3 regions of the Brachybacterium sp. GU-2 genome follow, and region 2 is predicted to be linked to each of the others. Evidence: predicted binding sites of a transcription regulator. Region 2 holds the regulator's gene; each other region holds the start of a gene.

The links. Region 2 encodes LexA, which represses DNA repair genes until DNA is damaged. Its sites were predicted from a motif close to TCGAACANNTGTTCGA; they were not measured.
Region 1: a site for LexA is predicted at 1,655-1,670, ahead of RBL05_RS10190 (DUF222 domain-containing protein). Genes of this name have one in related genera too.
Region 3: a site for LexA is predicted at 1,968-1,983, ahead of RBL05_RS03745 (HNH endonuclease signature motif containing protein). Genes of this name have one in related genera too.

Annotation. Positions count from the first base shown of each region.
Region 1 is NZ_CP133037.2:2,229,405-2,232,678, forward strand. Features, by position in the region: gene soxR (redox-sensitive transcriptional activator SoxR) at 1-119, opposite strand, end outside; gene fdxA (ferredoxin) at 225-554, shown strand; gene RBL05_RS10185 (hypothetical protein) at 853-1,134, shown strand; gene RBL05_RS10190 (DUF222 domain-containing protein) at 1,681-3,274, shown strand, end outside.
Region 2 is NZ_CP133037.2:1,171,358-1,174,631, reverse strand. Features, by position in the region: gene RBL05_RS05415 (ATP-dependent DNA helicase) at 1-1,567, shown strand, start outside; gene lexA (transcriptional repressor LexA) at 1,607-2,302, opposite strand; gene RBL05_RS05405 (LysM peptidoglycan-binding domain-containing protein) at 2,473-2,868, shown strand; gene nrdR (transcriptional regulator NrdR) at 2,897-3,274, shown strand, end outside.
Region 3 is NZ_CP133037.2:798,624-801,897, forward strand. Features, by position in the region: gene RBL05_RS03740 (hypothetical protein) at 1-88, shown strand, start outside; gene RBL05_RS03745 (HNH endonuclease signature motif containing protein) at 167-1,957, opposite strand; gene RBL05_RS03750 (4-(cytidine 5'-diphospho)-2-C-methyl-D-erythritol kinase) at 2,359-3,274, opposite strand, start outside.

The sequences.
Region 1 (3,274 bases), 1.1 Mb from region 2:
GAGGCGATGAGCCCCAGGTCCTCGTAGTAGCGCAGGGCGCTCGGGGCGACGCCGGTGCGTCGGCCCATCTCACCGATGGTCATGAGCTGCTCGGGCTCGTGGGGCGCATTCACGAGCATCCCCTCCCTCCGCCTTGACCTCAAGTGCACTTGAGATCCTACGGTGCTCGCAGCACCGCGGGAAGGACCCGCACCGCCCCACCGCTCCTGGGAGGACCGCCTCCGATGACCTACGTGATCGCCCTGCCCTGCGTCGACGTGAAGGACCGCGCCTGCGTCGACGAGTGTCCCGTCGACTGCATCTATGAAGGCAGCCGGATGCTCTACATCCAACCGGACGAGTGCGTGGACTGCGGCGCCTGCGAACCGGTCTGCCCGGTCGAGGCGATCTTCTACGAGGACGACACCCCGGACGAGTGGGCGGAGTACTACAACGCCAACGTCGAGTTCTTCGACGAGCTCGGAGCGCCCGGCGGCGCGGCGAAGATGGGCGTTATCGAGAAGGACCACCCGCTGGTCGCGGCGCTGCCTCCGCAGGAGAACCCGCTGGAGTGAGGTCAGCGGGTGCCCGGCGCGGTGCCGCGGAAGCGGTGCGGCTGGTCTGCTTCGACCCGTCGCAATGCGTTCATCCCGTGTCCCCTCGCCGTCGGCCCTTCCCGCGTCCGGTATGCCGCGGCGCACCAGTTCGTCACCGCGGAGCGCACTGCTCTCCCCAGGTGCCGCGAGCACGGCCCGCCAGCGCGAGCACCGCCGGACGCACCTCCGGGGGCCGAGCACCCGCGCAGTGCCCAGCAGGAGCGCGAGCAGGTGCGACACCCGGGCCACGTCGCACACTCCCCTCTACGATGCAAGCATGGACGACGCCCGTCCGCCCCGACGCGGGCGGCGCTCCCCCGGGGACCTCTCCCTCGCCCTCGGCCTGATCGCGCTGCTCTGCGCCCTGATCCCGATCATCGGCGACGTGCTCGCCGTGCCGCCGGGCCTCGCCGCCGTCGTCCTCGGATATGCCGGGGTCAGCCGCCACGACCGCGGTCTGGAGCACCGCGCGCTGCCCGCCTGTGCCGGCGCGGGATTCGGCGCGACCGCCCTGTTCCTCGTGGCGGTCTCGCTCATCGCCACGCACGACACCGCCTGAGGCCGACGGGACGGCCTCGACCTCCGGCCATCCCGCGAGTCGCCGGGGCGGGTGGGGTGCGCTCGCGCGGACCGGTTCGGCATGCTCGCGCAGCACTCACCGTCGCCTCGTACGTCTGTGCGATTGGGTGACCACGGAGACTCGACAGTTTCTCGGGTGACACCATCGTCGATAAACGAAAAGCAACCTCCGGGCGCGTGACTCGGATTCTCTCCGAGCCGACGGCGGCGACCGTTCCTGCTTCGTGAGCAGTGCGACCTCCCTGAACCCCGTTTCTCTCTGCCTCTCGCGGGACGACTCCCCCGCAGCTGTGGCATTCGGCATCGGCCCAGGGTGAACAGGACGATGTGTCCGAAGCATCGCACGTCGGAGCAGCTCGCCGGCCGCACTCTCCTGACGCGCATCCCGCCGCTGCCGCCGCATCCGGACAGGACCACCCTCCCCACTGTTCCTCCACACGCCCCGCTTTTCCACATTCTGTGCACAGCTGTGGAGGGTTTCTACCGGACTCTTCCCTCTATCAAACTGACATGCGATACTGGTCACATGACAGAGGATCCGCAGCGACGCGACGACACCGGGGAGGCCGACGACGGCCACCGTCCGGTGAACGACGTCCCGCCTGCGGATGACGCCGCTGAGGGCGCGCCGGTGCCGGTGGACGTACCCGTGCGTGTGGAGGAGAGAGCGGTCCTCGTCGGAGAGGTCGATGTCGCGGCGGCCCGGTCAGCCCTCATGACGCTCGGCGTGCAGGGCTCCCCGTCGCTCGACCGTCTGTCCGTGGCCGAGACCAAGACACTCCTGTCGAGCATCGTCGGGATCGAAGCTGCTCTGGATGCGGTGCGAGCTCGTGCGCTGGTGCGCCTCGAGGCCGCGGGGAAGGAGGACTGCCTGCAGGGCGAGGAGAGCCCGCGACAGGCGATGCAGGTCGCCCGCTCCGAGGCCTCGCGGATGCTCAAGGAGTCGCGGTCCGTGGCCGGTCGGAGCCTGGCGACCTGCCGTCGGCTGGTCCAGAGCATGCCGGGCATGCTCACCGCCCTGGCCGAGGGCACGCTGAACCCCCGCTCGGTGCACACCGTCGGCTCGGCCATGGGGCCGGTGCCGCCGCATGTGCGGGAACTGGTCGACACGATGCTCACCGCACAGCTCCCCGACCTGCAGGACTGCGGCACCCGGGAGATCTCCGACCACGTCGCGCGTTTGCTCCATGCGCTGGATCCGGAGGGGGCGGCGGAGCGCCATCGTCGGGCGATGAAGGATCGGCACGTCACGATCACGCGCGAGGACCACGGCATGGCCTCGGTGCGGGCGCTGATCCCGGCGATCGACGCCGCCCGGATCCGGAAGGGGCTGTCCGTCGCGGCGGAGGGCGCCCGCGCCGCCGGCGACCGGCGCGGCCACCAGCAGATCATGGCGGACATGTTCGCCGACGCCCTGGTCGGCCGGGGCGACGGCATCGATCCGACCACCCTGGACATCGGGATCATCATCACCGACCGGTCACTGCTCGCCCCGGCGCACGCCGACGCGGCGACGATCGAGGGATTCGGGCCGGTCCCCTACGACCACGTCCGCGAGGCGATGCTGCGGGCCCTGGACTCCGGGGGCGAGGACACCGACCTCGCGCTGACGATCCGGAACCTCTACGCCGACCTCGACACCGGCCAGCTCGTCGGTGTCGAGGCGAGGTCCAGAGCCTTCCCCGCCTCCCTGAGGCGCTTCCTCACGCTCGCCCACCAGACCTGCCGTGCACCGTTCTGCAATGCCCCGATCCGCCAGATGGACCACATCGTGCCCTGGTCGCAGGGTGGTGCGACCAGCCTCGACAACGGGAACGGCACCTGCGGAGGGGACAACCAGAAGGAGGATTTCGGGGAGAGCGTCCGCGTCATCCACGACGAGGACGGGACGCGGCGCACAGTCGAGTGGACCACCCGCTACGGCCAGAAGGCACGGCGGGGCGGCATCAACTTCGACCCGGTCGGCACCTACCGACGGCAGCGCCGTCGGCAGCTGGCGGAGTCCGGCATCGCAGGCCTGCCGGCGCCTCACACCGCAGGCTCGCCCATCTCGGCCCGTCCTGCTCTCCCCGCAGCCACCGCCGCCGATGGCGTCCTGCTGTCCGCTGCCGAGACTCCTC
Region 2 (3,274 bases):
CCCCTCCCGCACCGGCGGCGAGAAGCTCGGCACCCAGGTCAAGCGTCTGCGGGAGTGGGCGGAGGAGACCGATACCGGGGATCGGGACTCGCTCGAGGACCCCGTCTCGGACCGTGCCTGGCGTCAGGTGTCCGTCACCGGGAACCAGTGCATCGGCACCTCCTGCCCGATGATCCAGGACTGCTTCGCCGAGCGCAGCCGCGAGGTCGCGCGCGAGGTGGACGTGGTCGTGACGAACCATGCGCTGCTCGCGATCGACTCCTTCGACCGCCACGGCATCATCCCCGAGCACGACGTCGTCGTCTTCGACGAGGCCCATGACCTCACCGCCCGGGTCACCAGCGCCGTCACCGAGGTCCTCAACCCCGGCATGCTGCGCGGCGCGGTGCGGGACCTGCGCGGCCTCGGCGTCGCGGCGACCGCGCTGGACGATGCGGGGGAGGAGCTGCGCGCCGCGCTCGAGCTCGCCCCCGACGGGCGCGTGCTCGGAGACCTACCCGATCAGCTCGCCGATGCCGTCGGCCACGTCCGCGTCGAGGCGCGCACCGCCCACTCGGACGCGAGGGACGCCGGCGACGACTCCTCCGCCGGGGCGCGCAAGACGGTGCGGGCGAACCTGCAGGAGATCATCGACGTGTGCGAGCGCCTGAGCGACCCGGGCGAGGACGACGTCGTCTCCGTCTCCCGCGGGCAGGCGACCGGCCGCGCCTCGCTGCAGGTCGCGCCGCTGAGCGTGGCCGCGGCGATGCGCGGTGCGATCCTCGAGGACCGCACCGCGGTGCTGACCTCCGCGACGCTCGCTCTCGGCGGTCGCTTCGAGCCGGCCGCCGGGGAGGTGGGCCTCGCCCGCCGGGGACGGGTCGCCGAGGACGAGATCCCCGCCGCCGAGGACTCCGGGGCCTGGGCGGGGATCGACGTGGGCAGCCCCTTCGACTACCGGCGCCAGGGCATCCTCTACACCGCCCGCCACCTCCCGCAGCCGGGCCGCGACGGCCCCTCGCCCGCGATGCTGGATCACCTCACCGAGCTGGTGGAGGCCTCGCGCGGGGGAGCGCTGTGCCTGTTCTCCTCGCGCCGTGGCGCGGAGCTCGCCGCCGAGCACGTCCGCGCACGGCTGGACCTGACCGTCGCGGTGCAGGGCGAGGACTCCATGGCGAACCTCGTGCGCACCTTCCGCGAGGACGAGGACGCGAGCCTGTTCGGCACGCTCACGCTGTGGCAGGGCGTGGACGTCTCCGGCCGCTCGCTGCGTCTGGTCACCATCGACCGGATCCCGTTCCCCCGACCGGACGACCCGCTGATGTCGGCCCGCCAGGAGCGGATCGCCCAGCACGGCGGCAACGGCTTCATGGCCGTCGCCGGCCAGCACGCCGCGCTGCTGCTGGCCCAGGGGGCGGGGCGGCTGATCCGGCGAGAGACGGATCGCGGGATGGTCGCCGTGCTCGATCCGCGTCTGTCGACCGCACGGTACGGCTCGTTCCTGCGCGAGTCGATGCCGCCGCTGTGGCCGACGGTCGACCCCGAGGTCGCCCTCGGCGCGCTCCGGAGGCTCGCAGCGGGCTCCTGAAACGCGCCGCGGGTTCCGGGGGAGCGCGAGCCCGGGAGCTCAGACGGAGCGCAGCACCGCGACGACCTTGCCGAGGATCTCGGCATGGTCGCCGAGGATCGGGGCGAAGGCCGGGTTGTGCGGCATCAGCCACACGTGGTCGTCGCGCTGCACGAAGGTCTTCACCGTCGCCTCGCCGTCGATCATCGCCGCGACGATCTCGCCCTTCTCCGCGGTGCTCTGCGAGCGGACCACCACCCAGTCCCCGTCGCAGATCGCGGCGTCGATCATCGAGTCGCCGACCACCTGCAGCAGGAAGAGGTCCCCGCCGCCGACCAGGCGCTCGGGAAGGGTGAAGACGTCCTCGACCTGCTCCTCGGCGGTGATCGGGATGCCGGCGGCGATCCGGCCCACCAGCGGGACGTTCACCGAGCTGCCGCCGGGCTCGATCTCCACGGGCGGGGCGGGGACGTCGTCGGCCTCGGGCATCACGACCTCCATCGCGCGCGGACGCTTGGGGTCACGGCGCAGGAAGCCCTTGCGCTCGAGGGTCTGCAGCTGGTGGGCGACGGAGGACGAGGAGGTCAGGCCCACGGCATCGCCGATCTCGCGCATCGACGGCGGGTAGCCGCGCGCGGCGACCGCCTCGCTGATCGTCTCCAGCACGAGGCGCTGGCGACGCGTCAGGCCGGCTGTGCGCTCGTCGGCCGGCGCATCGCCGCGGGCCCTGGTCGGCTTGGGGGTGCTCGGCGTCATCGTGCGGCCTCCTGGCGTCGTCTGTCGGACCCATCGGGTTCCGTTGTCCTCGTGGCCCAGCGTAGGGCGGCACGCGAGGGATGCCAAACATGTGTTCGATGTTCCTCTTGCGTGTCGCGAGCGCCGCGGGCTACAGTCGCACAGAGATTCGATCGAACAGGAGTTCGGAGATGAGTACCCACACCGCCACGGTTCTTCCCTTCCCGCGGCAGGACGAGCAGGCCTGCGAGTCCGTCGCTCGACCGCGTGTTCGACTCGAGCCGACCCGCCGCGGCCGGCGCCTCCTCACGGGCGTCGCCTTCCTGCTCGGCCTCGCGGTCGCCGCGATCGCCCTCCTCGCGCTCGACCTCCCCGCCGCCCTCGCGGGCACCGAAACCGCCCAGCCCGCCGTGATCACGGTCGAGGCGGGCGACACCCTCTGGGACTACGCTGCCGAGCATGCCCCCGAGGGCGTTGGCGAGGCCGAGTTCGTCGACGAGGTCCGCAGCCTCAACCACCTGCCCACCGGCCGGATCACGGCCGGTCAGCAGCTCGAGCTGCCCGTGCTGGAGGGTGCCTCGCGCTGAGCGGGGGTCGTGCCGGTACCCTGAGCGGATGCACTGTCCGTTCTGCCGCCACCCCGATTCGCGCGTCGTCGACTCGCGCACGTCCGACGACGGCGCGACGATCCGGCGCCGCCGTCAGTGCCCCAGCTGCTCGCGCCGCTTCTCCACCTCGGAGACCGCCTCGCTGTCGGTCCTCAAGCGGTCCGGAGTGAGCGAGCCCTTCAGTCGGGCGAAGGTCATCTCCGGCGTCCGCAAGGCGTGCCAGGGCCGTCCGGTCAGCGACGACCAGCTGGCCCTGCTCGCCCAGCGGGTCGAGGAGAGCATCCGGCTCAGCGGGCAGGCGGAGATCGACGCCCATCAGGTGGGCCTGTCGATCCTGCAGCCGCTCCAGGAGCTGGACCTCGTGGCCTACCTGCGCTTCGCGAGC
Region 3 (3,274 bases), 370 kb from region 2:
GGAGATCACCGCGCAGCTGCAGGAGGTCGGGCGGGAGAACGAGGAGCTCGAGGAGCGCTGGCTGGAGCTGTCCGAGCAGCTCGGCTGAGCGTCGACGCCCGGCTGAGGTCGGCCGGCGCACGGCACTCGGGATCCTCGATTCCCGGATCTGCTCATCGCCTCCCGACTATCTCCCCCGACTGCCGCGTCGCACGATCCAGTCACCCGGGTAGCCCGGGAGACGGTGGATCCGGTGCGGATCCGGGATGTCCGTGAGCCGCAGGCGCAGATCCGTGAGCGCGCGCTGCAGGGTCATCAGCTCGCCGGGCTCGTCGTGCCCCAGCGGCAGTCTCTCGCGCCCACTGCTCCCAGGGGTGATCGCGTCGCATCGGCGGTCCGCGCGCTCGCCGGTCGTGCGGTGCTCCGCCATCCGTTCCCTCGCCGCATGCTCTGCCGTCGCGGGGCTTCTCGGAACATCGGTGTCGGATGCGCGGCTCGCGGATGCGCATCGTCGTCGGTAGGTGCCGAGCGGATCGAGGTTGATCGCCCCGCGGGTCGCGCTGCGGCCGTGGCGGGTGGTCCAGCGTACGGTGCGGCGTTCGCCGTCCTCGTCGCGGACCACGCGTGCCGTCTCCCCGGCGAGCTCCTTCTGGTTGCATGCGGCGCAGAGCCCGTTCCCGTTGTCGAGGGACGTCGCCCCGCCCTGCGACCAGGGCGTGATGTGGTCGATCTGCCGTATCGGAGCGTCACAGTGGGGGCCGCGGCAGGTCTGGTGGGCGAGGGTGAGGAACCTGGTCAGCGCTGCGGGGAACGCCCGCGACCGTGATTCCACCGCGACCAGGTCGCCGTGGTCGAGGTCGGCGTAGAGCTGACGGATCGTGAGGGCGAGGTCGGTGTCCTCCTCGGCCTGGGCCGCGCGGAGCATCTCCTCGCGCACGTGGTCGTAGGGGACGGTCCCGAATCCTTCGACCAGGGCGGCATCGGCGTGCGCGGGGGCGAGGAGGGAGCGGTCGGTGATGACGATCCCGATGTCGAGCGTCGTGGGGTCGATGCCGTCGCCGCGGCCGATCAGCGCATCGGCGAAGAGGTCGGCCATGATCTGCTGGTGGCCGCGCCGGTCGCCCTGGGCGCGGGCGTTCTCGGCCGCGACGTCGAGTCCCTTGCGGATCCGAGCGCCGTCGATGCCGGGGACGAGGGCGGTGATCCGCGCCATCCCGTGGTCGGTGCGCCGCACCGTCACGTGCCGCTCCCGCTTCGCGGCCTGGTGGCGCGCGGCGGCACCGGCAGGGTCGAGGGCGTGGAGGATCCTCGCCGCCTCGTCGCCCCACTGCTGAGGCCCGCACCCTTCGAGCTCGGCGAGCCGGGAGGTGAGGATCATATCGACCTGTCGACGCTGCTCCGGGGTCGCCGGGCCGAGGACCGAGCCGACCTTGTGGGCGGACTGCGGGAGCATGCGCGCGGAGGACAGCGCCGAGATCATCCCGGGCATGCTGCCGACGAGCCGGCGGGAGGTCGCGAGTGTGCGCCCTGCGACCGCGCGGGAGGACTTCAGCGCCCGCGACGCTTCGGCACGGGCCACCAGCGCGGCCTGCCTGGGGCTCTCCTCCCGCCGGACGCAGTCCGCCTTCACCGCGTCCTCGAGGTGCACCACTGTCCGCGCGCGCAGCGCCTCGAGCGCTCCTTCCAGGCCGACGATGGTCTCGAGGAGCGTCATCGTCCCGTCGATGTCCAGCGAGTCCAGGGGCGCGGAGCCCCGCGAACCGAGCTCGGCGAGGATCTCGCGGGTGGCGAGGAGGTCGAGCTCGCCGATGGTCAGCTGCTCGGCGTCGACCTGGATCGGGCGGTCCGCACGAGGAGGGAGTTCGCCGGCCGGATCTCCGGACGGGCGGAAGTGCTCCCCGGACGGGGGGCCGTGATGACCGGAGGCGCCGGCGGCACCTTCGGGTACATCGCGCTCGTTCGAGGATTCCTTCGACATGCCTCTATTTTCGCACAGCCATTCGAGAACGAGAAGACCCACATTGCAGCTACCGGTCAGGAACTTCATAGTGTGGATAAATAGGTCGCGGGGAGGAGAGGTCGGCGTTTGCGGCAAGGAGCCGCACCAGCACCCGTCCGCCGACCTGCAGGCCCGCATCCATCCCGGGCCTCAACTGCGCGTTCGAATCCACGGCGGAATGTCAAGCAGGGTCGATTCCTGTGGATAGCTCGCATGCCGTCCACGATCGGACGCGCCGAATTGTGGACAGCGCACTGTGGAAAACCAATATGTGGGGAGGAACCCTCGACACGACACGGTGGATGACTCCGGTTCGTGGAGGAACCGTCCATGCCGCACCGGGACGGGGCCGCGCCCGGAGGGGCGGGCCGCAGCCCGGCTCAGCACTCCTCGAGCACGCTCGCGCCGGGCGCCGAGCCCCGCGCGATCAGGCAGGACTCCACCAGCTTGCCCTCCGTCAGGCCTGCCGCGATGGTGCGCGCGGCGGCCTCGTCCTCGACCAGCGCGGCGACCGTCGGTCCGGAGCCGCTGACGATCGCGCCGATCGCGCCGAGCCGCTCGGCGGCCTCGACGACCTCCTCGAGCCGGGGATGCAGGGCGAACGCCGCGGCCTGGAGGTCGTTGTGGAGGGTGTCGGCGAGCAGCTCGAGGTTGCCGCCGCTGAGCGCCTGGAGCTGTCGCTCGTCGATCTCGGGTCGCTCCGGCGGCACTCGCCCGCCCGCGAGCACGAGCTCGTCGAAGCGCCGGAAGACCTCCGGGGTGGAGAGGTGCCCGCCGGGGACGGCGAGCAGCCAGGTCCATTCGCCGTGGGTGAGCACCGTGGTGAGGTCCGCACCGTTGCCGCGCCCGAGCGCGGTGTGGCCGAGCATCGAGAAAGGCACGTCGGCGCCGAGCCGTGCCCCGAGCGTGCGCAGCGCCTCGGCGCCGAGACCCAGCCCCCACAGCCGGTCCAGCGCCACGAGCACCGCCGCCGCATCGGCCGAGCCGCCCGCCATGCCGCCGGCGACGGGGACCTGCTTGCGGACGTGGAGCGCCGCCGCGTCCCGCACGCCGCACTCGGTGCGCAGCAGCTCGGCGGCGCGCAGGGCGAGGTTGGTGCCGTCCAGCGGCACCTCCCCGGGCACCTCGGAGGTGATCTCGAGGCTCATCTCGTCGGCGCGGGTCGCCGTGACGGTCTCGTAGAGGTCGACCGCCTGGAACACCGTCGCGAGCGCGTGGTAGCCGCGGCCGTCCACGCCGCCGACGTGCAGGGACAGGTTGATCTTGCCGGGGGCGCGCACGACCACCCGTTCGAGG